One region of the Kocuria sp. UBA5001 genome, then DNA from elsewhere that is predicted to be linked to it. Evidence: riboswitches for the same ligand, from Rfam matches in the RefSeq annotation. Region 1 holds a riboswitch; each other region holds the start of a gene.
What was found. Region 1 has a riboswitch for S-adenosylmethionine ahead of B3G12_RS08950 (LLM class flavin-dependent oxidoreductase). Riboswitches for the same ligand answer to the same signal wherever they lie in the genome.

Region 1 (10,512 bases):
GTGGGTGCACCCGTTGGCTGTTCGGGTGCGCTCGTCGGGACGCCCAGGGCCCGCCCGGGCAGCGCAGGGCGGGGACGCGAGCCCACCACCGTGGCGATCCGGAGCGTGACCTGCCGCGCTGTGACCGCGACCGTTCGGCCCTCCCAGCGCATGCTGCGCAGCGTGAGCTCGGTGCCCGCGAGCACGTGCACACCGGCGCTCGCGAGCAGACCGGCCCGCGCGACCCACAGCAGGGTGTTCGGCGGCAGCACCGGGGCGCCCGCGCGGCGCAGCAGCCGGGCGTACTCGTTGAACCGCTCACGGCCCGCGTAGACCTGCATGTTCCCGGCCATGTGCCCCACGGTGAACAGGCTCAGCGCGGTGCCTGAGGCCGCCATGGCGAGCTTCAGGTCCGGGTTCGACGCCGCTCCCAGGGTGCGCTGCCACGCGTTCGAGCGCGGGGCGGCGTCGTCGGGCGCGTCCGAGGGGACGGCAGCCGGCGCGGCGGGGCGTGACGCGCGCGCGGCGGGCTCTCGCGGGGAGGGATCGGAGAAAGTCATCACTGCCCAATCCTAGAAGGTGGCGCGGGAGGGACCAGTTCCGGGGGTCACACGCGGTCACGCCTGCCGGTGCACTCAGCTCCCTCGGACCCCTCGACCTCGGCGGGCCCACCAGGTGGTTCAGGTCTGCGGCGGTGACACCCCGCGGACCGCCGCCTCCACGTCCGCCCGGAGGGAGGGAAGCGCGGGCGCCATCCTGACCACCAGTGGGGCTGCAACCCCGCAGCGATCGCCCGCTGCTGCTCCTCGGTGGCGGTCACCTCGCGGGGCAGCAGCAACCGTGCAGGGCCGACCGCGGGGACCTGGTCGGAGGAGGCGTCTGCGGGAGGGTCGTCCATGGGTGCAGGCTACAAGGACGTACGACGGCGACGGCGGTCCGGGCCCTGGCCGACCTGCCCCCGTGCCGCCAGGACGTCCGCGATCGCGTCCAGCGCCTCCTCGTTCTGCAGCGAGGAACGGTCGCCCAGGGGCGCGCCCTCGTAGAGCTGGCCCAGCAGGCGGCGGGTGATCTTTCCGGAGCGCGTCTTGGGCAGGTCCGGCACGGCGACGACCTCCCGCGGCTTGGCGATCGGACCGATTTCCCGGGCCACGTGGGCGCGCAGCTCGTCCCGCACCTCCTCCTGGGACAGGGACAGCGCCGCACGGCTGAGCACCACGTAGGCGAGCACCGCGTGCCCGGTCACCGGGTCCGTCACCGGCGTGGCCCCGGCCTCCACCACGTGCGGGTGGGTGACCAGCGCGGACTCGATCTCAATGGTCGACAACCGGTGCCCGGACACGTTGATGACGTCGTCCACGCGCCCGAGGATGTAGAGGTCCCCCTCCTCGTCCGTGCGGGCGCCGTCCCCGGCCAGGAACCAGCCGCGCTCGCCGTAGGCCGCCCAGTAGGAGGCGAGGAAGCGCTGCGGGTCCTTCCACACCGTCCGCGCCATGGACGGGCCGATCTTGTCGACCACCGCGAAGCCCTGCAGCCCCGGGGCCACGTCCTCGCCGGACTCGTCCACCACGCGCAGCGACACCCCCGGCACCGCGCGCGTGACGCAGCCGGGCTTCGGAGAGGTGTGCGGAGCGGCGTCGTCGAACGTGCCGGGAGGGGCGAACTGCGGGTCGCGCGGACGCGGGGAGGCCACGCACGACCCCGTCTCGGACTGCCACCAGGTGTCCACGAACGGCACCTCGTCCCGGCCCACCTGCGCGCGCAGCCAGCGCCACGCCTCGGGGTTGATGGACTCGCCCACGGAGCCGAGCAGGCGGATCGAGGACAGGTTGTAGACCGGCGGCAGGCCCCTGGGGAACGCGCCCATGAGCGAGCGGATCAGAGTGGGCGCGGTGTAGTAGTTGGTCACGCCGTAGCGCTCGATGACCTCGAAGTGCCGGCCGTAGTCAGGGGTGTTCGGGGTGCCCTCGTAGATCACCTCCGACACGCCGTTGACCAGCGGTCCGTAGATCTCGTAGGTGTGGGCGGTGACCCACGCGAGGTCCGCGGTGCACCAGTGGACGGTCGAGTCCACCTTGGCCGGATCGTTCACGGTCGAGAGCTCGTCCGGGCGCACAGTTCCGTCCGCGTCCGGGACGTCCGGCAGGAGATCGAACATGAGCGCGTGGGTGTATGCCGTCTGCACCAGGTACCCGCCCATGGTGTGGACCAGGCCCTTGGGTTTCCCGGTGGTGCCGGACGTGTAGATGATGAACAGCGGCGTCTCGGCGTCGAACGCCTCGGGTTCGTGGACCTCGGAGGCCTGCGCGGTGAGCTCGTGCCACCACACGTCCCGTCCGGGCGTCCACGGCACGAGCTCCTGGTCCTTGGACCGCAGCCCGCGCGTGCCCCGCGGCAGGTCCGTGCGGCCGGGGCGTGAGGTGCGGCGCACCACCACCACGTGCTCGATCGCGTTCTCCCCGTTGCACGCTTCGTCCGCCGCGGCTTTCACGGGCACGACGACGCCGCGCCGGTTCTGCCCGTCCGTGGTCACCAGCACCTTCGCGCCGGTGTCCTCCACACGGAACTTCAGCGCCTCGGCTGAGAACCCGCCGAAGACCAGTGAGTGCACCGCGCCGATCCGGGCGCACGCCAGCGTGATGATGACCGTCTCGGGGATCACGGGCAGGTAGATCACCACGCGGTCGCCCTTCTCCACACCGAGGTCCAGCAGGGCGTTGGCGGCCTTGCAGACCTCCCGCTGCAGGTCCGCGTACGTGTAGACCGCACGGTCCCCGGGCTCGCCCTCGAAGTACAGGGCCACGTGGTTGCCGCGCCCCGCTGCCACGTGGCGGTCCACGCAGTTGTAGGACACGTTGAGCGTGCCGCCCTCGAACCACGCGATCTCCGGGACCGTGTAGGTGGGATTGCCGTCCTCGTCCTCCCCGGTGCGCCGCGGCTTCTCGAAGCGGTGGGTCGTGTGCCACGGCTCGGCCCAGTCCAGCCGGCCGGCCTGCTCCGCCCAGAACTCGATCCGCGCCTCGTCCGAGATGAGCGCGGGGTTCGGGGTGGGGGCGTGGGGGTCCGTGTATGCGAACGCGGTCATCGTGGTGTCTCCTGGTTCATGGTCCGTCGGAGGTCAGGGGGCGGCGGCCGTGGGGCTCGCGCCTCGGGTGGGTGGCGTGCTCAGGGGTGCGGGCGTCGTCGTCGGGTGCCGACGCCGCCCGGACGAGAAACCGGGCTCAGGTGGCGGGGGCCGAGCCCCACCGGTGCTGTGTCCAGCGCTCGAAGACCCCGATCAGCGCATCTGTCAGCTTGCCCAGCACGGCGAGCAGCACGATCGCGAGCAGGAGCCGGTCCGTGCGACCGTTGTTCTGCGAGTCGGTGAGCAGAAATCCGAGCCCCATGGAGGAGCCGAGCAGCTCGGCGGCCACGAGGAACAGCCACGCCTGGGCCAGCGCGAGACGCAGCCCGGAGATCACGGCGGGCAGCACGGCGGGCAGCTGCACGGTGGTGAACAGCCGGACGCCCCGGATGCCGAACGAGCGGGCCGCCTCGACGATCTGCCCGTCCACGTGCTGCAGCGCCGCGGAGACCGTGGTGTACACGGGGAAGAACGCGCCGATGGCCACCAGGGTCACCTTGGAGTTCTCCCCAATCCCGATCCACAGCAGCAGCAGCGGAACCCAGGCCAGGGACGGTACCGCGCGCAGGGCTCCGACGGTGGGCCCGGCGAGGATCCGCGCCCACGGGGAGAGTCCCACCAGGGCGCCGACGGCGAGGCCCAGGGCGCTGCCGAGCATGAATCCTACGACCACGCGCTGGGTGGAGATCCCCACGTGCACCCACAGGTCACCGCTGCGCAGCAGCTCCCACCCGGCGCCGAGGACGGCCGAGGGCTGCGGGAGCTGCACAGGGGAGTAGAAGCCGTTCGTGGACAGGAGGTGCCACACGAGCAGCAGCAGGACGGGCAGCACCAGTCCGAGCAGGGCGACCGTGAGCCGGGTGCGCGGCACGGAACCTGCCCGTCGACGTCGTGGGGGCAGCGGACCGGAGCCTTCGTGCTCGGCGGCGGGCACCGTGCTCGCGTTCGCGCCGCCGAGGGGTTCGCCGGTCACCTCGTCCAGGGTCGTGCTTCCGGAGGTGGAGTGCGTGCTCATGGGGCGTTCCCTTCGATGGCCCGGGCCGCGGCGTCGGCGTCCGCGCTCTGTGCGTAGTGCTGCTCGACAATCCCCGCGAGGGCGTCGTCCACATCCTGCTGCGAGGGCACGTCCCCCGAGTCGACGAGGATCGGGCCCACCTCCCGCAGCACGGCGAGCTGCTTCTCGCCGGGGACGGGGTCGATGTCCAGGTGGGTGCGGTGCCACACACGGGTGGCGGTGTCGAGGTCGATCTTCGCCGCTTCCGCGAGGACCTCGATCCCCTCGTCACGGTGCCGCGCCGCCCAGGAGCGGGCATAGGCGTAGGTGTTCACCACGTCCTGGGCGCCGGTGGGGTTCAGCCGCAGGAAGACCTCGCGGACGTTGAGGAAGCCGTAGGTGTTGTACTCGAGTTTGCGGTGGAACAGCACGTCGCCGTTCTGCTCGGACGCCGCCATGATCGGGTCCAGCCCGGACCAGGCGTCCACCCGGCCGGAGTCCAGGGCCGTGCGCCCGTCCGCGTGCTGGAGGTTCGTCACGGTGACGTCCTCCGCGCTCATCCCCGCAGCCTTCAGGGACTGCAGCAGGAAGAAGTAGGGGTCCGTCCCCTTGGTGACGGCCACGCTCTTGCCTGCGAGGTCAGCGATGGCGCGCACGGGCGAGGCCGCCGTGCGCACCAGGGCAGACCACTCGGGCTGGGAGAAGAGGCTGATGGTCTTGATCGGGGAGCCGTTGGCCCGTGCCAGCAGCGCGGCCGAGCCGGCGGTGGAGCCGACATCGACCACGCCCGCGCGCAGGGACTCGTTCGCCTTGTTCGACCCGGCCGAGTAGACCCAGGTGACGCTCTGGCCGTGCTCGGCGGCAACCTTCTCGAGCCACCCCTTGGACTTGATGATCAGTGACAGCGGGTTGTACGTGGCGTAGTCCAGGTAGATCTCGTCCGCGGAGCCGCCGGCCACGCCGCGTCCGGGGCCCTCCCCGGCCATGACGCAGCCGCTCAACGGCAGCGCCAGGGGGGAGAGGGCGGCGGCACGCAGCACGCCCCGGCGTGAGACGACGGGCACCCCTCAGCGCTCCACACCGAGCAGGCGCAGCAGGTGGGTGCGCATGGCGGTGAGGCGGGTGTCGTCCCGGGAGCGCGGGCGGGCCTGATCCGGGGCGAGCACCTCCGCCACCGTGGCCGGGCTCGTGGGGGTCTCTCGGGTCAGGACGACCACGCGGTCGGAGAGGACGAGCGCCTCCTCGACGTCGTGCGTGACCATCAGGACCGTTGTCGGATCCGCCCGGTGCACCTGCAGCAGGAGGTCCTGCATGCGGATCCGGGTGAGGGCGTCCAGCGCGCCGAAGGGTTCGTCCAGCAGCAGCACCCGGGGGTTGCGGGCCAGCGCACGGGCCAGCGACGCGCGCTGCGCCATGCCGCCCGAGACCTCTCCGGGGCGGTGGCCCGCGTGGTGGGTCAGCCCCACGAGATCCAGCAGCTCGGCCACCCGGCGTCGGCCAGTGCCGCTCGGGGTTCTCGCGGGCAGGCCGAGTTCCACGTTCTTCGTGATCGTGCGCCAGGGCAGCAGCCGCGGCTCCTGAAAGCCGACGGCGCAGCGCGGGTCGATCCCGGAGACGACGTCGTCGTCGATCCGTACCGCGCCGGACGTGGGGGCGCTGAGGCCGCCCACCGCGCGCAGCAGCGTCGACTTCCCGCAGCCCGAGGGGCCCAGGACGGTGACGATCTCTCCCGGCTCGACCCGGAAGGAGACGTCCGTCAGGACGGGCTGCTCGTACCGACCGTCGCGGGAGGGGAAGGACTTGCCCAGGTTCTCGAACGAGACCGCCGCGGCGTCGAGGGCGGTGTCCGGGCGTGTGAGGACATGACGCAACTCATCAACTCCATCGTTCCTGGCATTAGCACCTTGCCCGCGTGGGGCCGGTTGCTGCGACGTCGACGAGCCAGGTCTCTCAGCCGCTCCGGATGGGAACGCCCTCATTCAACGGTTGCCCGGAGCGGTGATGCAAGTCGGTGTGAGACAGCCCACGGGGATCGGTGGTGCGCGGGGTCACGCGGCGTCACGTGGAGCTTCGCCTGCTGAGGGAGCGTGGTTAGACTCTGGATCGAGACGATCACGAGTTCCGACGTTCAGCCCTGGCTTGTCGGACGGCAACCCTCTCCCGTAGCGGGGTGCCCCAGGTGAGGATCGGGCCGCATGGCACACCGCATGCGGCAAGTACGGCGCCGCACACGCGCGCGCTGGACCCGCAGATGGCCGCCGCGGGCGGTGCACGGGGTGCGGGTTGCGTCAACTTCAAGGAACCGGCACATGAGCAAGCGGATCTCCGTCAACGCATTTGACATGACCTGTGTGGACCACCAGAGCTTTGGCCTGTGGCGGCACCCGCGGTCCCGGGCCACCGAGTACAACACGCTCGAGTACTGGACGAATCTGGCCCGGCTGCTGGAGAAGGGGAAGTTCGACGCACTCTTCCTGGCGGACGTCGTCGGGATCTACGACATCTACCGCAACTCCGCGGCACCGGCCGTGCGGGACGGCGCGCAGGTCCCGGTCAACGACCCGTTCATGCAGGTCTCGGCCATGGCCGCCGTGACGGAGCACCTGGGCTTCGGCGTCACGAGCGCAGTGACCTACGAGCAGCCCTACACCCTCGCCCGGAAGTTCGCCACGCTGGACCACCTCACGCGCGGGCGCGTGGGCTTCAACGTGGTCACCTCCTACCTGCCCTCCGCCGCTGAGAACCAGGGGCTGCCGCGCCAGATCGAGCACGACCAGCGCTACGAGATCGCGGAGGAGTTCCTGGACGTGTGCTACAAGCTCTGGGAGGGCTCGTGGGAGGACGACGCCGTGGTGAAGGACCGCGAATCCGGGGTCTACGCGGACCCCACCAAGGTGCACCCCATCCGGCACGCCGGCGAGCACTTCACGGTTCCCGGGGCCGGGCTGACCGAGCCGTCCCCGCAGCGCACGCCGCTGATCTTCCAGGCGGGTGCATCCTCGCGCGGGCAGGCGTTCGCCGGGCGGCACGCGGAGGCGGTGTTCATCGGCGGCACCCGCCCGGACCTCACCCGGTACATGACGGACAAGATCCGCGAGCAGGCGCAGGCCCAGGGCCGGGACCCGGAGGACGTGAAGATCTACGCGATGCTCTCCGTGGTGGTCGCGGACACGGATGAGGAGGCCGCGGAGAAGTACCGTGACTACCTGCAGTACGTGGACCTGGAGGCGTCCCAGGCGATCATCGGCGGCTGGTCCGGCGTGGACCTCTCCCAGTTCCCGGAGGACGAGGCCCTGAACTACATCAAGACCGACTCCATCCAGTCCTTCCTCACCCCGTTCACCCTCCAGGCGAAGGACAAGCGGTGGACGCGCGAGGAGATCGCCAAGCACTGCGCCCTGGGCGGGATGGGCGCCGTGATCGTGGGCTCTCCGTCCACCGTGGCGGACGAGCTGGAGCGCTGGGTGGACGAGGGCGGCCTGGACGGCATCAACCTGGCCTACCACGTGAGCCCGGGCTCCTTCGAGGACTTCGTGGAGTACGTGGTCCCCGAACTGCAGGCCCGCGGCCGCTACCGCACCGAGTACGAGGGCTCCACCCTGCGCGAGTCCCTCTACGGAGCCGGCCAGGACCGCGTGAAGGACACTCACCCCGCCGCGGCCTACCGGGGCGCGTTCGCGGACGCGTGCTCCGTGGCCACGGCCAGTTCCCGCTGAGCGGCGGCCCGGGACGCAGGGAGGACGACGCCGCACGGCCGGGTTGCCGGGGCACCCCACTCGGGTGGGACAACGGCCCGTTTCCCGCCCGGGGTCCGCGCCGCCGGGGCCCTGTTCCGGACGGCACTAGTTCCGGACGGTGCCGCAGCGGGCGGTGCAGGGTGGCGGGCGTGCGCGCGGACCGGGCAGAGCGGATGCCGGAGGGCGGCGTGGTGATGCTCGCGTTCCAGGCGATGGACCGCGGTCGGGCGGTCGTCTCCTTTGACCACGCCGTGGGCCCGGCCTGGCGCTGGCACCCCGAGGTGATGGCGGACCACCTCCTGCGGGCCGGCTTCCGCGAGGTCTGGCACACCATGAGCCGCCCGGACGAGGGCCACCGCTTCCCAGAGTGTCACCTGCTGGCGGTACGCAGCCTGGAACCGATCCCACAGGATCCGGTGAGCTGCGGCTGCCGAGTGGAGTGACGGTGGCCCGCCCGGCTCGTGACTGACCCGTGCGACCGCCATCCCGACACCGAGTGGCGTGGCCCGGGCTCGTGGGTCGGCCCAGGCGCCGTCGGTCGCAAGGACCTCACTCCCCGACGGCGCCATCGATCGCCTCCCGCAGCAGGTCTGCGTGGCCGCAGTGGCGCGCGTACTCCTCGACCATGTGCGTGAGCACCCACCGGGCGTTCATGTCCCCGCGGAGGGGACGGGCCACGAGCGCGTCCATCGGGTGAGCGTGCTCCGCGGCGAAGTTCTCCCACCGCTGCCGGGACTGCTCCACAGCGGCGGCCCAGTGCGTTCGCAGGGCGTCCCCGCCCGCCTCGGAGGCGGAGTCCCAGTCCCAGTCCGGGTCCTTCTCCCACTCCACGGCGTCCCACGGGGAGCACTGCCGCTGCCCGCTGAGCACGTAGCAGAACCAGTGGTCCTCCACGTAGGTGAGGTGGCGGAGCATGCCGCCCAGGGTCATGGTGCTGGGCAGGGGACGTTCGTGCAGCTGCGCCGTGCTGAGCCCCTCGGTCTTCCACGCGACCGTAGCGCGCAGGTATTCCAGGAACCCCAGCAGGGTGGCGGTCTCGTCGCCCTGCTGGGGTGGTTCGGATCGGTGGGTCGTGTCCGTGGGTGTCTCGTCCATGGGGTCACGCTAGACCTTCCCGTAGCTCGGTCTGCCGGAAGGCCCACCACGGGCCGGCGGGTGCGACGTCGTCGTGCGGGCCCCGGTGGCCCGTCACCTGGCAGTGCGGCGAGCCCCGGCGCACCGGTTCGGCATCCGGGTGGTGCGGCCTAGAATTATGGTGAGGCTCACACTGCGAGTCGCACGAACGCAACTGCTACGAAGGAGTAGCCATGAAGGTTTTCGCCCATGCCGAGCCCGGTGCCCCGGCGGAGGAGATCGAGCTGGAGAAGCCCCAGCTCACGGGTTCCGAGGTGCTGATCCGCGTCACGAACTCGGGGGTGTGCCACTCGGACGTCCACGCTCAGGACGGGTACTTCGACCTGGGCAGCGCGGGGCGTCGCGAGCTGACCGCCTCGGGCGCGCAGTACCCGGTGGTGCTGGGCCACGAGATCGTGGGAGAGGTGGTGGAGGTGGGCCCGCAGGCCACGGTGCAGCCGGGGGACACCAAGTACATCGTCTACCCCTGGGTCGGGTGCGGTGAGTGCCAGGCCTGCCAGGAGGACCGCGAGAACTACTGCAGCGGCGCCAAGCGCAACCTCTCGGTGGCACTCAACGGCGGCTACGCGGAGGAGGTCCTGGTTCCAGGGGACCGCTACCTGGTGCCGCTCGGGGACATCGAGCCTTCCTTCGGTGCCACGCTGGCCTGCTCTGGGCTGACGTCCTACTCGGCCATCCAGAAGATCATCCCGGTCCCCGCGGACAAGCCGGTTGCGGTCATCGGCGCCGGTGGTGTGGGGCTCATGACCATTGCGCTGCTCAAGGCACTGGGCCACGAGAACATCGTGGCGGTGGACATGAGTGAGAAGGCACTGGAGAACGCCACCGCAATGGGTGCCACGGCAACCGTGGTAGCGGGTGGCGAGGCCCTCCACAAGGACATCGTGGCGGCCGGCGGGGAGAAGATCGCCGCGGCCATCGACCTGGTCAACAACGGGGACACCTCCAGCGCCGCCCTGTTCGCCCTGGCCAACGGCGGCACCCTGGTGAGCGTGGGGCTGTTCGGCGGCCAGTTCACGTTCCCCACCGCGCTCGTGGCGTTCAACCTGCTGAACATCCGCGGCAACTTCGTGGGCAGCCTGCCCGAGCTCAAGGAGCTTGTGAAGCTCGCCCAGGACACGGATCTGCCCAGGCCGCCCATCACGGAGCTCCCGCTCACCGCACAGGAGGTCAACTCCGCGCTGGACGGCCTGCGCAACCGCACGTTCAACGGCCGCACGGTGCTCGTGGCCTCCTGAGCCGTCGCGGCGCGGGCGCCGCACTACGAGGACAACGACGCCGCCGCCACCCGGCTACCCCGGGTGGCGTCGTCGTAGTACCACCTCAGAGCAGCCCGGAGGTGAGGCGGCAGACGTTCTCCACGAACTTGCGGCCCAGGGGCCGCTTCTCCCAGACGCCGAGGTCCAGGCGCGTGGAGTGCGCGGTGAACTGCTCCACGATCCGCTCCATCCGCTCGCGGAACCCGTGGTCCACGATCATCACGGAGACCTCGAGGTCCAGCGCGAACGAGCGCTCGTCCATGTTGGAGGAGCCGATCACCGAGACGA
Region 2 (10,512 bases), on a different contig from region 1:
CGGCGCACGGTCTCGCGCTTGCCGAGCAGCTCCTCGCGGCGGTCCCCGAACTTCTGGTGCAGGGCCTCGACGAACGCGAGGGCCTCGTCCGAGAGGATCTGGTCCGCGGCGGCCACGTTCTCGGGCGTCGTGTGGGTGATGCTCATGGGTTGCCTCCTGGATGTCGGTGCAGTCGGTCGTGCCAGGGCAGCGGGCGCTGCGCCATTAAAAATCCGCATGGTGGAAAAATAATTCCACTAACGGCATCGTAGGCGTAGAATGTGACGCATGACAACCGCCAATTGAGTCCTGGCTCACACAGTGCGGTCGGTTCTTGAGGGCATCTCCCGGGGGCGTCGCGGCACCCCTGCGAGCCGGTGACCCGGCCGACCCGGCGGTCAGCCCAACTCAGCAAGCAGAGGGAGCACACGCATGGTGGACGGCAGGAGCGCGGGCGGGGTCCGGTCCGTGGAGCGGGTCTTCGACCTGCTCAGCATCATCACCGCCTCCGGCGGAGAGTCCTCGCTCAGCGAGCTCGCCTCCCGGGCCGAACTGCCGCTGCCCACCATCCACCGACTGCTGCGCACGCTCATCCCGTTGGGCTACGTGCGCCAGCTTCCCAACCGCAGCTACGCGCTCGGCCCGGGGCTCATCCGGCTGGGCAACGCGGCCGGGCTGCAGCTCGGCACCTACGCGCAGCCCGTGCTGCAGGGGCTCGTGGACGAGCTGGGGGAGTCCGCGAACATGGCGATGCTGGACGGGCAGATGGTCATCTACGTGGGTCAGGCACAGTCCTCCCACTCCATGCGGATGTTCACGGAGGTGGGCCGCCGGGCCCACATGCACGACACCGGGGTGGGCAAGGCGATCCTGGCAGCCCTGCCGGAGCAGCAGGTTCTGAGCATCGTGACGTCCATGGGCATGCCCACCCCCACCGTGAAGAGCCACGGCACCGTGGAGTCCCTGCTCGCGGACCTCGAGGTGATCCGGGAGCGCGGCTACGCCGTGGACGACGAGGAGCAGGAGATCGGCGTGCGCTGCTTCTCCATGGTCCTGCCCAACGCCCCCACGCCCACGGCCATCTCGGTCTCGGGTCCCACCACGCGGGTGGACTGGGGGTTCGGCGAGCGTGCCGTTCCCCTCCTGCGCGACGCCGCCCAGCGGCTCTCGGCGCAGTTCGCCTCCGCGCGCTGAGCGCCCCACGGGACGCGGTGGTGCCGCCGTCGTGACCGCGCACGTGCGCGCGGTGAGGTGTCAGCGGCGAGGGAGTGCAGGCAAAATCGACGGCGCGGTAGCCGCCGATGTGCTCCGTGCCCAGGAGCAACGCCCGCGCGAGACCGTCCGGACGCGGATGCTGCGCGTACGTGGTCCACATGCCGAACCGTGGCCCGTCCTCGAGCCGCTCGGCGTCGTGCGGGGTGGTGATCACCAGGATCTCCCGCACCCCGGCCAGCAGCAGCGTGGACAGCGGGTGATAGACCATCGGCGTGTCGTAGAAGGGGGCCAGCTGCTTGCCCGCACCCTCGGTCACGGGGTGCAGGCGGGTGCCCGGGTGGCGTCGTCCCCGGCGCTGCCGCGCGGTGGCTAGCATGAGGGCATGAAACCCTTCGTGCTCCTGGCCACGCGCGCCGACGACACCATTGCGGACGAGGAATACCGTGCCGTGGCCCGCTTCGGGGGGCTCGAGGAATCCCAGCTCACCCGCATCCGGCTGGAGTCCGGGCAGTGGCCCGCGCTGGACCTGGACGAGTACAGCGGGATCATCGTGGGCGGCTCGCCGTTCAACTCGTCGGACCCGCCGGAGGAGAAGTCCAAGGCGCAGCGCACCGCGGAGACCTGGATCAGCTCCCTGCTGGACGAGGTGGTGGCCCGCGACTTCCCCTTCCTCGGAGCGTGCTACGGCGTGGGAACCCTCGGCATCCACCAGGGCGCCATCGTGGACCACGCGTGCCACGAGGACGTAGGACCCGTCACCGTGACCCTCACCGAGGAGGGGAAGAAGGACCCGCTGCTCGCCGGGCTGCCGCACGAGTTCAGCGCGTACGTGGGCCACAAGGAGGGCACACGGGTGATGCCGTCCAATGCTGTGCTGCTCGCCACGGGCTCCGTGTGCAGGGTGCAGATGTACCGGATCAGGAACAACCTCTACGCCACGCAGTTCCACCCGGAGCTGGACCCCGAGGGACTCGTCAGCCGCATCATGGCGTACAAGGACCTTGGCTACTTCCGTCCCCAGGACACCCAGGCCGTGATCGATCGCGTGGTCAACGGACCCGTGGTGAACCAGGCGCCCCGGATCCTGCGCGCCTTCGTGGAGCGCTACCAGCGCTGACCCGCAGACCCGTTACCGTGGACGCATGAGTCAGCCGAGTGCCCCGTGGTCCCGCCCGACACCCCCGCAGCAGGGTGAGCAGCCCCGCCGCAGGGACCCCGGCGTGCGAGTTCCCGGCGTGCAGAACCCGGGCGTGCAAGGCCTGGCGCGGCCGTCCGACGGCCGCCACGTCCCCGGCCCGGTCTCAGCCCCTGGTCCCATCAGCGCGGGCACCACCCGCACGTTCTTCTACCACCGGCTCGCGCTCGCGGACCGCAACCACCGCTGGTGGATGCCCCTCGTGGAGGGTGTCATAGGGGTGGGCATCTACCTGGTGCTGAGCATCCTGTTCGGGATCGTCATCGCGTTCACCCTCCCGGAATCCCTGTCCGAGGACATCCTGGCGATGGACCAGATGGACCCGGCAGTGTTCCTGCTGCTCTTCGGCTCCGTGGCGCTGATGCTGCCCAGCGTGCTGCTGGCACGCCTGGTGCTCGGCCCCCGCCCGCTGGGCCTGGTCTTCTCCGTGGCCGGACGCATCCGCTGGAGGTGGCTGCTCACGTGCCTCGGGGCCGCGGCGGCCGTGTACGTGGTGGTCAACGCCGTGGGGATCGGTCTGGACATGACCACCGGCGGCGGCGTCCCGCAGCTCGAACTGGCACCGGGCTTCGGGTGGCTCGTGGTGCTGTGGCTCGTGGTGGTGCCCCTGCAGTGCACCGCCGAGGAGCTGGTCTTCCGCGGCTATCTGGCGCAGACCATCGGCCGCTGGCTCAAGCACCCGGCCTGGGCCATCCTCCTTCCGGTGCCGCTGTTCGTGCTCGGCCACACCTACGACGTGTGGGGTCAGGTCTCCGTGGGCATCATGGCCGTGACCATGGGCGTCGTCACGTGGCGCACGGGCGGCCTGGAGGCCGGGATCGCACTGCACACGGTGAACAACATGGTGGTCACCGCCATGGGCATGGTCGGTCTCGCGGACATGAACGAGACCTCCGGCAGCCCCTCGGACGTGGTCTTCGAGGTCATCCTCAACGGCGCGTACCTGGCGATCGTGTTCTGGCTCGTGCGCCGTCGCCCGGCGCTGGCCGTGACGCGCACCGTGATCCTCCCTCCGCCGCCGGCACCGCCGCGCATGCCCGACCTGCACGCCCGCCCCGCGGCGATCGCCGCGGACTCCTCGGGCATGGCCGCCTACGTGCTCAACCCCATCACCCAGACCTACATGACGCTGCCGCCGCAGTACGGCCCCTACTCGGTCCGCGACGCCGAGGGGCGCTACGTGGGCGTGCTGGACACGCGCACCTCGCAGGGGCAGCCGCAGCTGGCGCCCCCGGCGGACCGGGGCCGCCCGGAGAGCCCCTCCTACACTGGGGTCCATGACGAATAGATCGCCCGTGAGCTCCCCGTCCGCCGCCGACGCCGCGACGGGCTCCGCCCCGGAGACCGCCTTCGCGCGTGGTCTGGGGGAGTACGTCACCGCCTCGCCCAGCCCGTTCCACGCCGTCGCCACGGCCGCCGCCGCGCTGGAGGGCGCCGGGTTCACGCGCCTCTCGGAGGCCGAGGCCTGGCCGGAAGGCTCGGGGGGCCGCTACTACGCGGTGCGCGATGGCGCCCTGATCGCCTGGGTGCTGCCGTCCCGTGCCGCGGCCGGCGCGGGCTACCGCGTGCTGGGCGCCCACACCGACTCGCCGGGCTTCAAGCTCAAGCCCCGCCCCACCACCGTCTCCCACCGCTGGTACCAGGCCGGGGTGGAGGTCTACGGCGGCGCGCTGCTGAACTCATGGCTGGACCGGGACCTGCGCTTTGCCGGGCGTCTCGTGGTACGAGGGGAGAACGGGCCCCGCGAGGTGCTGAGCGCCACCGGGCCCGTTGCCCGGATCCCGCAGCTGGCCATCCATCTGGACCGCAGCGCCAACGAGGCCCTCACCCTCGACAAGCAGCGCCACACCCAGCCCGTGTGGGGCGTGGGGGACGCGCAGGACGCGGACGTGCTGGCGGTGCTCGCGCAGGCCACGCACGCGTCGTCGTCGGCCGGTGACCAGGCGTTTGGGACTGTGGCGCCCGAGGACATTCTGGGCTACGACATCACCGTGGCGGACACCCAGGCTCCCGAGCTCATCGGAGCGCAGTCCAACCTGCTCGCGAGCGGGCGGCTCGACAACCTGACCTCGGTGTACGCGGGACTGCGTGCCATGACCGAGCACGTGGAGGAGCTCGAGGCCGCCCCGCACGTGAGCATCCTGGCAGCGTTCGACCACGAGGAGGTGGGCTCCGAGACCCGTTCGGGCGCGGGCGGACCGTTCCTCGAGGACGTCCTGGAACGCATCGCGGCCGCCCGCGGGCAGTCGCGGGAGGAGCACCTGCGGGAGATCGCGGGCTCCGTGTGCCTCTCCTCGGACGCCGGGCACCTGGTGCACCCCAACTACGAAGGCCACCACGATCCGGTCAACACGCCTGAACCTGGTCGCGGGCCCCTGCTGAAGATCAATGCGAAGCAGCGCTACACCACGGACGCCGTGGGTGCCGCGCTGTGGGCCGGGATCTGCGAGGACGCCGGGATCGACTACCAGGAGTTCGTGGCGAACAACGACATCCCGTGCGGTTCGACCATCGGACCCATCACGGCCACCCGGCTGGGGATGCGCACGCTGGACGTGGGCGTGGGGCTGCTGTCGATGCACTCGGCTCGCGAGCTCGTCCACACCGGGGACCTGTTGGCGCTGAACGTGGCGGTTGCGAGCTTCTGGCGGGGCTGAGCCGGTCACGGGAGGACACGCGCGTTGACACCCTCGCGGCCCGCGTGATGGATTGAGCACGTAACGCCATCCAGAGCGGCCGAGAGACGTGGCTCGTCGACGCCGCAGCAACCGCCCGTGTCACGGGCCGGTGCTCCCACCACGGCCGATGGACAGTGCCATGCTCCGCTGACCGGTTCGGTGACCGTCGCCTCTCCCGCGGTGGGCGACGTCCGCGCCCCGCGTGCGCGGACGTCGCCCGGGGGAGGCCCGCGCCGCCGCACGGTCCCGGGCGCGTCCCGGCCGAGGGGCACGGCGCGCGGCGCGGATCCGACGCAGGGAGCCGTCAGCGCATGAGCACCACCCAGACCACCGAATCCCCCCGCACCCGGGCCCGCGAGAGCGCAGTACGGGAGGTGGCGCAGGAGGTCGCCGCAGCCACCGCGCTGCGGGAGGCCGCCGCCGCCGGGGCCTTCGGCACGGGAAGCACCCGCTCCGGCGGCGTCGTCCCCGGGGCATTCGCGGGCGGCGTTCCCGGCGGCTCCGCGGACAGCGACCGCGCCACGGGGTTCCCGCCCGCGGGCGAGATCCCCACGCAGGAGCTGCTGCAGGTCTTCCGCCCCGTGTTCGCGCGGATCGCCGCGCGCGCGGTGGCCCGCGAGCAGGACCACGAGTTGCCGTTCGAGTGCTTCGGGTGGCTCAACGCGCTGCGGTTCGGGGCGCTGACCCTGCCGGTGGCCCGGGGCGGCTACGGCGCCACGCTTGCGCAGACGGTGGAGCTGCTCGTGGAGCTCGCCGCCGCGGACTCCAGCGTGGCCCACGTCTACCGTTCCCACCTGGGCTTCCTCGCGAGCCTGGGTGCGGGCGAGGCGGACGTATGGTTCCCGCGCATTGCCGCGGGCGAGACCGTGGGCAACGCCGCCACCGAACGCTCCGGCGCCGCGCTGGGGACCGCCGCCACGAGCCTGGCCCGATCGGAGCAGGGCGGCAGCTGGGAGCTCAACGGCACCAAGTACTACTCGACCGGGTCGATCTTCTCGGACTGGATCCAGGTCACCGCGCAGATCCCCGGCCAGCAGGCCCGATCCCACGCGCTCGTGGGCAGCGACTGGGAGGGCGTGGAGATGGTGGACGACTGGGACGGCTTCGGCCAGCAGCTCACCGGCACGGGCACCACCCACTTCCGCGGCGTCGTGGTGCCTGCGGAGAATGTGCGGAACAGGGACGGGCGCAGCACGCAGGAGACCGCGGTCTTCCAGCTGGTGCTGCTCTCGGTGGAGGCGGGCATCGCGGGGGCCGCCGCGACCGCCGCCGTGGACCTGGTGCGTGCCAGGACCCGCGGCTTCAACACGGGCAACGGCGCGGTGACCCGTGAGGACCCCCAGGTGCTGCAGCGCGTGGGCGAGCTCAGTGCCCAGGCGGCCGCCGCGCGGGCGATCGTGCTGCAGGCCGCGCGCGAGGTCGACGCCGCCGTGGGGGTGCTCGGCCAGGAGCCCCGAATCACCGATCCCGAGGAGCTGACGAACGCGTGCGAGCTCGCCGTGGCCCAGGCGCACGTGGTGGTTCCCGGGCTGGTCAAGGACGTCACGGACGGAATCTTCGACGTCCTGGGTGCCTCGGCGGTGTCCTGCTCCAAGGCGCTGGACCGGTTCTGGCGCAACGCCCGCACCGTCGCCACGCACAACCCGGTGATCTACAAGGCGCGCATCGTCGGGGACCACCGCGTCAACGGCACGCCCATGTTCGGGGTCAACGCGATCGGTGAGGTCCGCGGCTCCGCGACCTCCTGACACGCCACCGACGACGACGCCCGGTGGCCCTCCGCGGGGGGAGGTCACCGGGCGCCGTTGTGCCGGGGCAGCGCCCCGGGAGGCCTGCTAGGGCAGCTGCAGCATGGAGATGTCCGCCATGCGGGCCATCACGCGCACCACCTGGCACGAGTAGCCGAACTCGTTGTCGTACCAGACGTAGAGGACCACGGAGCTGTTGTTCACGATGGTCGCGAGACCGTCCACCACGCCGGCGCGGCGGGAGCCCACGAGGTCCGTGGACACGACGTCCGGGGAGTCCACGTAGTCGATCTGCTTGCGCAGGGGCGAGTTCAGGGACATGTCCTTGAGGAACGCGTTGACCTGGTCCTTGTCCGCCGGGGCGTTCTCCAGCTGGAGGTTCAGGATGGCCATGGACACATCCGGGGTGGGAACGCGGATCGCGTTGCCCGTGAGCTTGCCCTGCATCACGGGCAGGGCCTTGGCCACGGCCTTCGCGGCGCCGGTCTCGGTGATCACCATGTTCATGGCGGCGGAGCGGCCGCGGCGGTCGCCCTTGTGCCAGTTGTCGATCAGGTTCTGGTCGTTCGTGTAGGAGTGCACGGTCTCCACGTGTCCCTGGACGATCCCGTACTCGTCGTTGAGCACCTTGATGACCGGGGTGATCGCGTTCGTGGTGCAGGACGCCGCGGAGAGGATGGTGTCCTCCGGGGAGATGTCCTTGTCGTTGACGCCGCACACGATGTTCTTCATGTCGCCCTTGCCGGGGGCGGTGAGCAGCACCTTGCCCACGCCCTTGGCCTGCAGGTGCTGGGAAAGGCCCTCCTCGTCACGCCACACGCCCGTGTTGTCGACCACCAGGGCGTCGTGGATGCCGTACTCGGTGTAGTCGATCTCCGAGGGGGAGTTCGCGTAGATGAACTGGATCGGCACGCCGTTGGCAGTGATCACGTTGTTCTCCTCGTCCACCGTGATGGTGCCGTCGAAGGAGCCGTGCACCGAGTCGCGGCGCAGCAGCGAGGCGCGCTTGACGAGGTCGTTTCCGGGCTTCTGGCGCACCACGACGGCGCGCAGGTTCAGGCCCGTGCCGTCGTTGCGGTTGAGCAGAATGCGCGCGAGCAGCCGGCCGATGCGGCCGAAGCCGTAGAGCACCACGTCCCGGGTCTCGGCGTCGTTGCTGCCGTGCTGGCCCACGGCGGGGGCGAGCGCCTCGCGCAGGTGAGCGGCCAGGTCCGTGGCACCGGAGTCCGTGAAGCCCTGGTACAGCTTGGCGACGTCCACGTTGCAGGCGCCCAGGTCCAGGCCGCCCAGGGCCACGACTATCTCCACCGTCCTGTCCAGGGGCAGCTCCTCGCCCAGGATGCGGCGCGCGAAGCGGTGGACCTTGATGATGTCCGTGACGGACTTGTGCACCAGGGAGCGCCCGAACACGGTGGTGACGACCTTGTTGTTGCGGTGGAGCTGCCCCACCAGGGGGACCAGCTGCTCGGCGAGGGCTTCTCGTTCGGACCAGGTGGCGCTCATGAGCAACCTTCTTCCTCGGCCCGGGACGTCGTCGTCCGGGCCGTCTTGGAGTCGCGCGACAGTGCGCGGACTGGCGGGGTGGCGCGCCTCGTGAGCGGCGCTGCTCGTCGCCGCCCAGTTTACGGGTCCGCGGGGGCGGCCCCGATCTGTGCCGCAGGATGACGCCGCCGCCCGAGCGCGACGTCGTGGACGTACGCCCCGCACATGTCGTGCCGGTGTGTGCGGTCCTCCGCAGCCGGGTCACGCGCACCCCCTTTGCTACCGTGGTGCCATGTTGACGGTGATCGGCGAGGCCCTCGTGGACGTGGTGTCCCGCAGCGGCGCAGAACCCCGCGCACACGTGGGCGGAAGCCCCATGAACGTGGCCGTGGGACTCGCCCGGCTGGGCCAGGAGGTCCAGTTCCTGGGCCGCTACGGGCAGGACGACTACGGCCACCAGGTGGTGGAGCACCTGCGCAGCAACGGTGTGGCGCTGCCGTTCGAAGCGGACGCCCGCCCCACCTCCGTGGCCCAGGCGAACCTGGACGAGCACGGTGCGGCCACCTACGACTTCCAGCTGGACTGGTCCCTGGACGTGGACACCGCGCGGATCGACGAGCTGCTGGACGGCACCTCGCTGCTGCACGTGGGCTCGATCGGCGCGATGCTCGAACCCGGCGCCACCGTCGTGGGCGAGGCCGTGGAGCGTGCGCAGCGCACCGCTCTGGTCTCCTACGACCCCAACTGCCGCCCCACGATCATCCCTGACTCCTCCGACGCGCGTGCCCGGGCGGAGCGCATCGTTGCGCTGTCACACGTGGTCAAGGCCTCGGACGAGGACCTGCTGTGGCTCTACCCGCACCGCAGCATCGAGGAGACCGCGCGCGCCTGGCTCAAGGCCGGGCCCCGTCTCGTGGTGGTCACCCGCGGCGCCCAGGGCCCGTGGGCCGTGAGCCGCGGCACCGGGCGCGACGGCGTGTCCGTCCCGGCCGCGCACGTCACCGTCGCGGACACCGTGGGTGCAGGGGACTCCTTCATGGCGGCGCTGCTCTCCGCGCTCGCGGACCGCGAGATCCTGGGTGCCTCCGCGGTCACGTCCCTGGAGGAGCTGGGTGCCGACGAGGTCACCGGGCTGCTGCTCTACGCGGCGGCCGCCGCCGGGGTCACTGTCTCCCGGGCCGGCGCGGACCTGCCCACGCGCGAGGACCTGCCCGTCACCTCCTGACCCGCCAGGCCCACCAGAGCGCACCGTGTGCGGGCCCCACACCGCTGGGCTCCGCCCCGCCCGGTCATCAGAAGCCCGATCCGCACGACGAGAGGAACACCGTCATGTACGACCGCCACCCCTACGCCGACCTGCCTGAGCTCCCCGAGTTCACCGTGACGTCCACGGACGTGACCGAGGGCGCCACGTTCGCCATGCCCCAGGTTTCCGGGGTCATGGGCGCCGGTGGAGAGGACATCTCCCCGCAGCTGTCCTGGAGCGGCGCCCCGGAGGGCACGAAGTCCTACGTGGTCACGATGTTAGACCCGGACGCCCCCACCCCCAGCGGGTTCTGGCACTGGTGCCTGTCCAACATCCCTGCGGACGTGACAGAACTGGCGACCGGGGCGGCGTCGAATCCCCCGAAGGGCGCCGTGACGCAGCGCAACGACGGCGGCACGGACGAGTACCTGGGTGCAGCCCCGCCCGAGGGCCACGGCCCGCACCGCTACATCATCTGCGTGACCGCGGCGGACGTTGCCGAGCTGGAAGTTGACGAGACCTCGAGCCCCGCCGTGGTGAACTTCAACCTCTTCACGCACGCTATCGGGCGGGCGTTCCTCACGCCCGTCTACGAAGTGGCCTGAGCGCGCGTGCCGGAGCACACGGGGCTTTCCGCACCGCCCGTCCGTCTGATCGCGAGCGACCTGGACGGGACGGTGCTCGGTCACGACTTCCGCTTCCGGCCCCGAACCGTCGCGGCCATCACCGCCGCGAGGGACGCCGGGATCCAGGTGGTCTTTGTGACCGGGCGCCCCTCGCGCTGGCTGCACCCACTGCACGAGCAGCTCGACGACGTCGGCGTGGTCATCTGCTCCAACGGCGCGGTGATCTACGACCCGGGGACCGAACGGATCCTGGAGGCGAGCGTGTTCGACGTGGCCCAGGCGCTGCCCGTGCTCGAGGACATCTCCCGAGCCTGCCCCGGCTCGCTGTTCGCCGCGGAGACCC
Region 3 (10,512 bases), on a different contig from region 1:
GGCGGCGTGATGGACCGGATCGACTCCATCCTCTTCGCCGTGATCACCGGCTACGTCATCTTCGAACTGTTCAGCGTCCTGGGATGAGCCGTGGGCGGACGGCGGCGACGGCCGCCACCCGCCCGCGCACGGACGGAAAGGGCCCCACATGACCACGCAGCAGCCCCGCTTCGAGCGGGTGGCGGACCACGCCTGGGGGTACGACCCCGCGCAGGTGGACGACTTCCTGGCCCGTGTGCGCGCCCTGCGGGCCGCAGAGGACGGGTCCCGGGAGTACCGGGAGACCGCCGGGGACGGGGTGCCCGACGCCGACGGCGTGCGGCACGTGGGCAGCCGACAGATCCGGGAGCGCGTCTTCGACAGGGTCCGCGGCGGCTACGATCCCGCCGTGGTGGATCCCCACCTGGACGAGCTCGAGGACGCGATCTTCGCCGAGGAGCAGCGCGCCTTCGTGGCGGAGCACGGGGTGGCCCGCTGGGACGAGCACGTGGAGCTGCTGGGGGAGCTGCTGCTCGGCCGGCTGAACCGGCCCCGGACGCAGCGCTTCCGGCGCCCCGCCACGCACCGCACGCCCGGCTACGCCGTGGCGGACGTGGACGTGCTGTGCGACCGGCTCGTGGAGCAGCTGCGCAGCGCGCCGGAGGTGGACCCCCGGATGCTGCGGGAGGCGGTCTTCCGCTCCGCGCAGGGGCAGCGCTGCTACGAGGAGCAGCAGGTGGACGCGTTCCTGGACCGCGCGGTGGAGTTCGTGCTGGCCCTGCGCACCCGCGCGTGACCGGACGCCCCCGGCATCTGTGTATACACAGATGTTGGTGATTTAGTGAGGTCCCCTAACTAATCCGCGTCATATCGCGGATTTTTTGCATCATTGACCGGCGCCACTGTGTCTTTGGATACACAGACCGTACTGTGTTCCTCATCACACAAGGAGGCACACAATGGCGTCCACGCCCCCTGTCGATCCGAACGGCTCCGTCGCCACGACCGGCATCGACTTCCCCGCAGCGCAGCGCTCGACAGAGTTCCAGCGGCTGCGCTCCACCCACCGTTCGTTCGTCTTCCCCCTCGCGGTGGCGTTCCTGGTCTGGTACCTGCTCTACGTGGTGCTGGCCATCTACGCCCCGGGCTTCATGTCCACGCGAGTGGCCGGGAACATCAACCTCGGACTCGTCCTGGGCCTGCTGCAGTTCGTCACCACGTTCGGCATCACCGCCGCCTACGTGCGCTTCGCGAACCGCACGCTCGACCCGCAGGCCACCGCCCTGCGCGAGCACCTCGAATCCCAGCAGTCCCACCGGGCTGAGACCACCCAGGAGGCCCGGCCATGATCGCCGTCCCCGCAGTTTCCCTGCCGATCGTCCAGCTCGCGGACACACCCACCTCCACCGTGGGCAACCCGGCGATCAACATCTCCATCTTCGTCTCGTTCGTGGTCGTGACGCTCGTGGTGGTGATCCGGGCCTCGAAGTCCACCGCCACGGCGGCTGACTACTACGCCGGGGGCCGCTCGTTCTCGGGAACGCAGAACGGGCTGGCCATCGCGGGCGACTACCTCTCCGCCGCCTCGTTCCTGGGCATCGTGGGAGCGATCGCCCTGCAGGGCTACGACGGCTTCCTCTACTCGATCGGCTTCTTCGTCGCGTGGCTCGTGGCGCTGCTGCTGATCGCCGAGCCCCTGCGCAACACCGGCAAGTTCACCATGGCGGACGTGCTCTCGTTCCGGCTGCGCCAGCGCCCGGTGCGCGTGGCGGCCTCCATCTCCACGCTGGCCGTGACGTTCTTCTACCTGCTGGCCCAGATGGCTGGAGCGGGCGCGCTCGTCTCCCTGCTGCTGGGCATCGGCTCCAAGGCCGGGCAGTCGCTCGTGATCGTGATCGTGGGCGTCATCATGATCGTCTACGTGCTCGTGGGCGGCATGAAGGGCACCACGTGGGTGCAGATCATCAAGGCGTGCCTGCTCGTGACCGGCGTGGCCGTGATGACCGTGTGGATCCTGGCCATGTTCGGCTTCAACTTTTCCTCGATCCTCGGGGCGGCGGTGGAGACCAACAACAACCCGGCGATGCTCGAGCCCGGGCTGAAGTACGGCGTGAGCGAGATCTCCAAGCTCGACTTCATCTCCCTGGGCCTCGCCCTGGTGCTCGGAGCCGCGGGTCTGCCGCACGTGCTGATGCGCTTCTACACGGTGCCCACCGCCAAGGAAGCCCGCAAGTCCGTGGTCTGGGCGATCTCGCTGATCGGCCTGTTCTACCTCTTCACCCTGGTGCTCGGCTTCGGTGCGGCTGCGCTGATCGGTTCGGACCGGATCAAGTCGGCACCGGGTGGTGTGAACTCGGCAGCCCCGCTGCTCGCCTACGAACTGGGCGGTTCCGTGCTCATGGGTCTCATCGCGGCGGTGGCGTTCGCCACCATCCTGGCCGTGGTCGCGGGCCTGGCCATCACGGCGTCGGCGTCGTTCGCGCACGACATCTACACCTCCGTGATCAAGAAGGGGAACTCGGACCCCCGGCAGGAGCTGCGCGTGGCCAAGACCACCGTGGTGATCATCGGCGTGATATCGATCCTCGGCGGCATCGGCGCCCAGGGGCAGAACGTGGCGTTCCTCGTGGCCCTCGCCTTCGCCGTTGCGGCCTCCGCGAACCTGCCGACGATCCTCTACTCCCTGTACTGGAAGCGCTTCACCACCCGCGGGGCGGTGCTGTCCATGTACGGAGGTCTGATCCTCTCCGTGGTGCTGATCGTCTTCTCGCCGGTGATGTCCGGCTCGGAGACCTCGATGCTCCCGGACGCTGATTTCGCCATCTACCCGCTGTCCAACCCGGGCATCATCTCCATCCCGGCGTCCTTCCTGCTCGGGTTCATCGGCTCGATCACGGAGCGCCGCAGGGAGGATCCGGTGAAGCAGGCGGAGATGGAGGTTCGCTCCCTCACCGGCGTGGGCGCGGAGAAGGCCGTCAACCACTGACCGGGGGCGCTGCCTCCAGGTTCCGCGGCTGTCGTCCGCAGGGCGGGAGCGTGTGCTACACCACCCTGTGACCTGTGTCCTTACGCCGGAAACAAGTAGTAGAATGATGGTGGTTCCCTGAACACGATCACAGCGGACACCCGCCTGTGTGACAAACGTAACTAGAGGTGGAGACATGGGCATTTTCAGCTGGATCATCCTCGGTCTGATCGCGGGCGCTCTCGCCAAGCTGATCCTTCCGGGCAAGCAGGGTGGCGGGATCATCGTCACCATCATCCTCGGCATCGTGGGCGCGTTCCTCGGTGGCTGGATCGGGTCCATCATTCCCGGTCTGCACGCCGGTATCGACGAAATCAGCTTCGGCACCATCATCACGTCCGTGATCGGCGCGATCATCGTGCTGCTGATCTACGGCTTCGTGGCCGGCCGTCGCCGCTGAGTCCACAGCGGTCGCACTGACCCAGCGAACAAGGGCGTCACCTCCGGGTGGCGCCCTTGTTCCGTACCCGGGTCCGTATCCGTGCCCCAGGCCGTGTCCGCACCCGGGCGGGTCCGCGTGCGTGCCAGGGGCCGAGCACGCGGGATACTGGGGGCATGACTGAGACCCGCGCCATGACCCCCGACCTCGACGCCGCCACCAGGGATGCCCCCCGCCGCCTGGTGATCCTGGGGTCCACGGGCTCCATCGGCACGCAGGCCCTGGACGTCGTCGCGGAGGCCGCCGGGCTGCGCAGGCCGGGGGAGGGTGTAGGTCACTCGCCGTTCGAAGTCGTCGCCCTCGCTGCAGGCAGGTCCAACCTGGATCTGCTGGCCCGCCAGGCCGTCGCCTTCCGGGTGCGGGCCGTGGGTACGAGCGGTTCCGCGGACGACGCCGCCCGCCTGCGCGAGGCGCTCACGGCCGCCGCCCGCGCGTCGTCGTCGCCCGTGCCCGAGATCCTGCACGGCTCGGACGCCGCGGAGCGGATCGCGGCGTGGGAGGGCGCGGACCTCGTGCTCAACGGGATCACCGGCAGCATCGGACTCGCTCCCACGCTCGCCGCCCTCGGGGCGGGTCGGCGGGTGGCGCTGGCCAACAAGGAGTCGCTGATCGCCGGCGGCCCGCTCGTGAAACGCGCAGCCGCGGCCACAGGACTCGAGGACGCCCTGATCCCGGTGGACTCGGAACACTCCGCGATCGCCCAGGCGCTGCGCTCCGGCACGGCCGCGGAGGTGGACCGCCTGGTGCTGACGGCCTCCGGCGGTCCGTTCCGCGGGATGACGCGCGCGCAGCTGGCGGAGGTGACCCCCGAGCAGGCGCTGCGCCACCCCACGTGGGACATGGGCGTGATGGTGACCACCAACTCCGCGACCATGGTGAACAAGGCCCTGGAGGTGCTGGAGGCGAGCCTGCTCTTTGACGTGCCGCTGGAGCGGATCGACGTCACCGTCCACCCGCAGTCCGTGGTGCACTCCATGGTCCAGTTCGTGGACGGCTCCACCCTCGCGCAGGTCTCGCCGCCGGACATGCGCCTTCCCATCGCGCTCGGCCTCGGCTGGCCCCACCGTGTGCCGGGCGCGGCCGCCGCGTGCGACTGGACGCGGGCGGCCGAGTGGACCTTCGAGCCGCTGGACCCGGTGGCGTTCCCCGCCGTGGAGCTCATGAAGAGCGCGGGAACCACCGGCGGCACGGCACCGGCGGTGTTCAACGCGGCCAACGAGCAGGCCGTCCACGCCTTCCACCGCTCGCAGCTGGGTTTCACGGAGATCGTGGACGTGGTCGAGTGGGTGCTGGGGGAGCACGACGTCGTCGCGCAGCCGGGTCTCGAGGACGTCCTGGCCGCCGAGCAGTGGGCCCGCCGTGTCGCGGACGAGCGCATTGCGGGGCGCCGTTGAGGTCCCGGGGCGTCACGGTTCGTCACACGTCGCGTGCTACGATTCTGTGCGGATGACGAGATCCGGCGCGTAGCTCTGGCTGGCCGGACGGCAACCCTCTCCCGTAGCGGGGTGCCCCAGATGACCATCCGGCCGCGATTCGATGCGATCACGGCAAGTGCGGTTTTTCTCTGAAATGGCACATGCCTGATCTGCACCCTCCGTCCAGTGCGGGACCGTTTGCGCGGCGCAACCACTCCCGACCCTGGAAAGGCACGATCATGCGAACCAAGCGTCTGATTCCCCTCGTTCTGGCCACCACCCTGGGCCTCACCCTGACCGCGTGCGGTGGCGGGTCCGACAACACGGACCCGGCCGCGGACGGCAAGATCACCATCGGCATCGTGGGGGCCACGCCGGTGCAGGACGCCCTCAAGGAAGTGGCCGCCGAGAACGACGTCACCGTGGAGTTCGTGGACTTCAGCGACTACAGCCAGCCGAACCCCGCGCTGAAGAGCGGCGACATCGACATGAACTGGTTCCAGCACATCGCGTACCTCGCGGACTACAACAACAACTCCGGGGACACCATCACCCCGGTGGGCTCCACCTCCATCTTCCCGCTGGGGCTGTACTCCAAGACGCTGAAGTCCGTTGACGACTTCAAGCAGGGGGACGAGATCGCGGTTCCCAACGACTCGATCAACCTCTCCCGCTCGCTGAACCTGCTCAAGCAGCAGGGTCTGGTGAGCTTCACGAAGGACACGATCGCCCCCACCGAGCAGGACGTGGATACGGACAAGTCCAAGATCAAGGTGCGCCCGGTCTCTGCGGAGCAGACCGTGCTCTCGATGGACTCCGTGGCCGCCTCCGTGGTGAACAACGACTTCCTCGACCGTGCCAATCTCGAGCCCAAGTCCGCGCTGGCCCAGGACGACCCCACGGCGGACAGCGCCAAGGTGTACGACAACATCTTCGCGTCCACCGAGGCCAACGCGGACGACGAGACCCTGAAGAAGGTCGCCGGGTTCTACTACGACGACAAGGTCCAGGAGGCCGAGAAGAAGGAGACCAAGGGCACCGCGGTCCCCACCAAGGTGGACCAGCAGGAGCTCAAGGACCTCCTCACGCGCTACTCCCAGGACCTGAAGGACCAGACCAAGTGAGTGCAGCCCCCGCCGCCGGGGACACCCTGGTCAGCTTCCGCGACGTCAGCAAGGTCTTCACCACCGGGCCCAAGCGACGCCCCCGTGAGGTCACCGCCGTGGACGGTGTGACCCTGGACGTCAAGCGCGGGGAGATCTTCGCCGTGATCGGCTACTCGGGCGCGGGAAAGTCCACCCTGGTGCGGCTGATCAACGGTTTGGAGACCACCACGTCCGGCACCCTGGAGGTCGGTGGCCAGCAGGTCAGCGGCCGGTCGGAGACCCAGCTCGCCTCCGTGCGCCACAACATCGGGATGATCTTCCAGCAGTTCAACCTGTTCACCTCGCGCACCGTGGCCGGGAACATCGAGTACCCGCTGCGCCGGGCGGGGTGGAAGCCCGAGGAGCGCCGGGCACGTGTCACGGAGCTGCTCGAGTTCGTGGGGCTCACCGAGCGGGCCCGCAACTACCCGGAGCAGCTCTCGGGCGGGCAGAAGCAGCGCGTGGGCATTGCCCGGGCGCTCGCGTCCAACCCCGAGCTGCTGCTCGCGGACGAGTCCACCTCCGCGCTGGACCCCGAGACCACGCAGGAGGTTCTCGCGCTGCTGCGCCGGGTGAACCGCGAACTGGGGATCACCGTGGTGCTCATCACCCACGAGATGGACGTGGTGCGTGCCATCGCAGACCGCGTGGCCGTGATGGACAGCGGTCGCGTGGTCGAGGTGGGGACCACCGCAGACGTCTTCGCGCACCCGCAGGCCGAGACCACCCGCAAGTTCGTGGGCTCCGTGATGCACACGGTGCCCAACGCCGCGGAGGTCGAGAAGCTGCGCCGCGAGCACCCGGGACGGCTGGTCATGGTGGATGTGCGCGACCAGAACCGGATCGGCGAGGTGCTCTCGGACGCAGCACGCACGGACGTGCGCTTCAACATCGCCTTCGGAGGGATCTCCATCCTGCAGTCCAGGTCCTTCGGGACGCTCACGCTGTCCCTCACGGGCCCGCCGGACGCCGTCGAACGGACCGTCGATGCCCTCCGGGCGGTCACCAAGGTTGAGGAGGTGGCTGAGTGATGGAGTGGTCCACACTGGCACCGCAGCTGCTGAGCGCCACGGGGCTCACGCTCTACATGGTCACCGTGACCCTCGTGCTGGCCGGGTTCATCGGCCTGGCCGTGGGCATGGGGCTCTACGTGACCCGGCGAGGAAGCATCATGGAGAACGGGGCGGTCTTCACCGTCCTGAACCTCCTGGTGAACTTCGTGCGCCCGATCCCGTTCATCATCCTGCTGGCCGCCCTCGGCAAGCTCACGGAGAGCGTGGTGGGGACCCGGCTGGGCCCCAACGCCGCGATCTTCGCCATGACCATCGGGGCCACCTTCGCGGTGGCGCGGATCGTGGAGCAGAACCTCATGACGGTGGATCCCGGCGTGATCGAGGCGGCCCGCTCCATGGGCGTCTCGCGCTGGAAGATCATCACCACGGTGATCCTGCCCGAGGCACTGGGCCCGCTGGTCCTGGGCTACACGTTCCTGGTCATCGGCATCACGGACATGTCCGCGATGGCGGGCGCGATCGGCGCCGGCGGCCTGGGTGACTTCGCCCTGCGCCTGGGCTACCAGCGCTTCAACGACCAGGTGACGTGGGCCGCGGTGATCGTGATCATCATCCTGGTCCAGCTGGTGCAGTTCTTCGGCAACTGGCTCGCGCGCAGGATCATGCGCCGCTGAGGCGCCCCCGCGAGTTCCCGACGCCGCCCCGGCAGCCTGTGCGCTGCCGGGGCGTCGTGGTGTTCGGCGGGTCACGCGCGGCTGCCGCGTGTCGGACGAGTGGGGCACAATGGGGGAAGTCTTTCCCACGGGGCGCGTGTCGCGGGCCCCGCACGCCAAATTCCCTGGAGGAAATTCGTGACCTCGGTCAACCTCGGCATGCCGGCGGCACCCCAGCCGGTCCTCTCACCCAGGCGCCCGACCCGCCAGATCCGCGTGGGCTCGGTGGGTGTCGGCTCGCAGAGCCCCATCAGCGTCCAGTCGATGACCACCACTCCCACGACGAACATCAACGCCACGCTGCAGCAGATCGCGGAGCTCAACGCCGCGGGCTGCGACATCGTGCGCGTGGCGTGCCCGTCCCAGGACGACGCGGACGCCCTGCCGATCATCGCCATGAAGTCCCCGATCCCGGTGATCGCGGACATCCACTTCCAGCCGAAGTACGTCTACGCGGCCATCGACGCCGGGTGCGCGGGAGTTCGCGTGAACCCGGGCAACATCCGCAAGTTCGACGACCAGATCGAGGGCATCTCCCGCGCCGCGGAGGCGGCGGGGGTCTCCATCCGCATCGGCGTCAACGCCGGTTCCCTGGACAAGCGGCTGCTGCAGAAGTACGGCAAGGCCACCCCGGAGGCGCTCATGGAGTCCGCCGTGTGGGAGGCCTCGCTGTTCGAGCAGCACGACTTCCACGACTTCAAGATCTCCGTGAAGCACAACGACCCCGTGACCATGGTCCGCGCCTACCAGCTGCTGGCCGAGCGGGGGGACTGGCCCCTGCACCTCGGCGTGACCGAGGCCGGGCCGGCGCTGCAGGGAACGGTGAAGTCCGCCACCGCGTTCGGCATCCTGCTCTCCCAGGGCATCGGTGACACCATCCGCGTCTCCCTCTCCGCGCCGCCGGTGGAGGAGGTCAAGGTGGGCAACCAGATCCTGCAGTCCCTGGGGCTGCGCCCCCGCAAGCTGGAGATCGTCTCCTGCCCCTCGTGCGGGCGCGCCCAGGTGGACGTCTACAAGCTCGCCGAAGAGGTCAACGAGGGTCTCGCCCACCTCACGGTGCCGCTGCGCGTGGCCGTGATGGGCTGCGTCGTCAACGGACCGGGGGAGGCCCGTGAGGCGGACCTCGGCGTGGCCTCCGGCAACGGCAAGGGCCAGATCTTCGTCCGCGGCGAGGTCATCAAGACCGTTCCCGAGGACCAGATCGTGGAGACCTTGCTCGCCCAGGCCAACGAGATGGCCGAGGAGATGGGCGTGGACGAGAACGGCCAGCCCGTCGAGGGTGCCCCGGTCGTGACCGCCGGGTGATCCGACGCCGCGACCCGAGGCTGCTCCCGCCCGCCGCCGTGGGCCGGGGGGAGCTGGACCGGCTGCTCGACGAGCACGCCGTGTCCTCGGTGTTCGTGGCCGCCCACGTGGAGCGCATCCGTGACGGCGGCAGTGCGACGCCGCCCGTCTACGGCGTGCGGGGCCCGGACGGCCGGCTCGAGGGGGCGTGCTGGGTGGGCACGAACGTCGTCCCGATCGCCCTCGACGAGCGGGGAACGGACCTCGTCGCGGACCTCCTGCTGCGCGGCGGGCCCCGCTTCGCCTCCGTCTTCGGCCCGGCCGAGCCCGTGCTGGGGCTGTGGGACCGGGTGCGGGAGAACTGGCCCGCACCGTTCGACGTCCGCGCCCACCAGCCCCTGCTCGTGATGGAGCGGGACCCCGCCCCGGCTCTGCTCGGTGGCACGGCCTCGCGCGTGTGCTGGGCGGGACCCGAGGAGTTCGACCGGGTGCTTCCCGCCGCCGTGGCGATGTTCACCGAGGAGGTGGGCTACTCGCCGCTGACCAGCGGGGCCGAGGGCTACCGACGACGCGTGCGCTCGCTGCTCGCGGAGGGTCGCACCGCGGTGCTGTGCGACGAGGACGGCACCGTGGTGTTCAAGGCGGACGTCGGCTCCCGGCACGGGCGCGTCTGCCAGATCCAGGGCGTGTGGATCCACCCCCGGTACCGCGGCCGCGGTCTGGCCGTGCCGTGCATGGCGGCCACCGTGGCCCTCGCCCGTGTCCGCACCCCGGTGGTGAGCCTCTACGTGAACTCCTTCAACGCCCCGGCCCTGGCCACCTACCGCCACGTGGGCTTCGAGCAGACCGGGGAGTTCGCAACCGTCCTGCTGTGAGGGACGGTCCTGCTGCCAGTGGCGCCGCCCGGCGAGCGGTGCCGTGCTGCGAGCGGCGTCGTGCCGCATGCGACGCCGTGCCGCCGTGAGCATCCCCGGGGCACAGCGATAGACTCCCAGGAGACATCCATTGCCCAGATCGGCCCGTTCCCCGGGCGGTTAGGACCTTTTCGTGCCGCTTCGCCTGAGCTCCCTTTTCCTGCGCACCCTGCGCGAAGACCCCGTGGACGCGGACGTCGACAGCCACAAGCTGCTCGTGCGTGCGGGCTACATCCGCCGCGCGGCGCCCGGGATCTACACGTGGCTGCCCCTCGGACTCGCGGTGCTGCGCCGTGTGGAGGGAATCGTGCGCGAGGAGATGAACGCGATCGGCGCGCAGGAGGTGCACTTCCCGGCGCTGCTGCCGCGTGAGCCCTACGAGACCACCAACCGGTGGACCGAGTACGGCGAGAACCTCTTCCGGCTGCAGGACCGCAAGGGCGCGGACTACCTGCTCGCGCCCACGCACGAGGAGATGTTCACCCTGCTGGTCAAGGACATGTACTCGTCCTACAAGGACCTGCCCGTGTCCCTCTACCAGATCCAGACGAAGTACCGGGACGAGGCCCGCCCCCGCGCCGGGCT

Region 2: another riboswitch for S-adenosylmethionine. It lies ahead of B3G12_RS10195 (acyl-CoA dehydrogenase family protein); the one in region 1 lies ahead of B3G12_RS08950 (LLM class flavin-dependent oxidoreductase).
Region 3: another riboswitch for S-adenosylmethionine. It lies ahead of B3G12_RS00300 (MetQ/NlpA family ABC transporter substrate-binding protein); the one in region 1 lies ahead of B3G12_RS08950 (LLM class flavin-dependent oxidoreductase).

The regions. Positions count from the first base shown of each region.
Region 1 is NZ_DGYR01000013.1:226,233-236,744, forward strand. Features, by position in the region: gene B3G12_RS08925 (hypothetical protein) at 1-539, opposite strand, end outside; gene B3G12_RS08930 (AMP-binding protein) at 887-3,061, opposite strand; gene B3G12_RS08935 (ABC transporter permease) at 3,198-4,115, opposite strand; gene B3G12_RS08940 (aliphatic sulfonate ABC transporter substrate-binding protein) at 4,112-5,158, opposite strand; gene B3G12_RS08945 (ABC transporter ATP-binding protein) at 5,162-5,965, opposite strand; SAM riboswitch class I at 5,973-6,064, opposite strand; SAM riboswitch class IV at 6,205-6,319, shown strand; gene B3G12_RS08950 (LLM class flavin-dependent oxidoreductase) at 6,404-7,810, shown strand; gene B3G12_RS08955 (hypothetical protein) at 7,981-8,274, shown strand; gene B3G12_RS08960 (DinB family protein) at 8,381-8,926, opposite strand; gene B3G12_RS08965 (alcohol dehydrogenase) at 9,139-10,203, shown strand; gene cls (cardiolipin synthase) at 10,289-10,512, opposite strand, start outside.
Region 2 is NZ_DGYR01000016.1:11,778-22,289, reverse strand. Features, by position in the region: gene aceB (malate synthase A) at 1-146, opposite strand, end outside; gene B3G12_RS10220 (IclR family transcriptional regulator) at 412-1,173, shown strand; partial or broken gene B3G12_RS10215 (sugar phosphate nucleotidyltransferase) at 1,277-1,570, opposite strand; gene B3G12_RS10210 (glutamine amidotransferase) at 1,577-2,311, shown strand; gene B3G12_RS10205 (CPBP family intramembrane glutamic endopeptidase) at 2,337-3,677, shown strand; gene B3G12_RS10200 (M18 family aminopeptidase) at 3,667-5,046, shown strand; SAM riboswitch class I at 5,110-5,201, shown strand; gene B3G12_RS10195 (acyl-CoA dehydrogenase family protein) at 5,379-6,815, shown strand; gene B3G12_RS10190 (glyceraldehyde-3-phosphate dehydrogenase) at 6,903-8,318, opposite strand; gene B3G12_RS10185 (carbohydrate kinase family protein) at 8,590-9,522, shown strand; gene B3G12_RS10180 (YbhB/YbcL family Raf kinase inhibitor-like protein) at 9,627-10,148, shown strand; gene B3G12_RS10175 (HAD-IIB family hydrolase) at 10,155-10,512, shown strand, end outside.
Region 3 is NZ_DGYR01000001.1:56,232-66,743, reverse strand. Features, by position in the region: gene B3G12_RS00330 (phosphatidate cytidylyltransferase) at 1-87, shown strand, start outside; gene B3G12_RS00325 (hypothetical protein) at 149-775, shown strand; gene B3G12_RS00320 (DUF485 domain-containing protein) at 939-1,328, shown strand; gene B3G12_RS00315 (solute symporter family protein) at 1,325-2,965, shown strand; gene B3G12_RS00310 (GlsB/YeaQ/YmgE family stress response membrane protein) at 3,141-3,404, shown strand; gene dxr (1-deoxy-D-xylulose-5-phosphate reductoisomerase) at 3,578-4,837, shown strand; SAM riboswitch class IV at 4,889-5,003, shown strand; gene B3G12_RS00300 (MetQ/NlpA family ABC transporter substrate-binding protein) at 5,098-5,982, shown strand; gene B3G12_RS00295 (methionine ABC transporter ATP-binding protein) at 5,979-7,034, shown strand; gene B3G12_RS00290 (methionine ABC transporter permease) at 7,034-7,690, shown strand; gene ispG (flavodoxin-dependent (E)-4-hydroxy-3-methylbut-2-enyl-diphosphate synthase) at 7,868-9,034, shown strand; gene B3G12_RS00280 (DUF4081 domain-containing GNAT family N-acetyltransferase) at 9,031-9,888, shown strand; gene B3G12_RS00275 (proline--tRNA ligase) at 10,061-10,512, shown strand, end outside.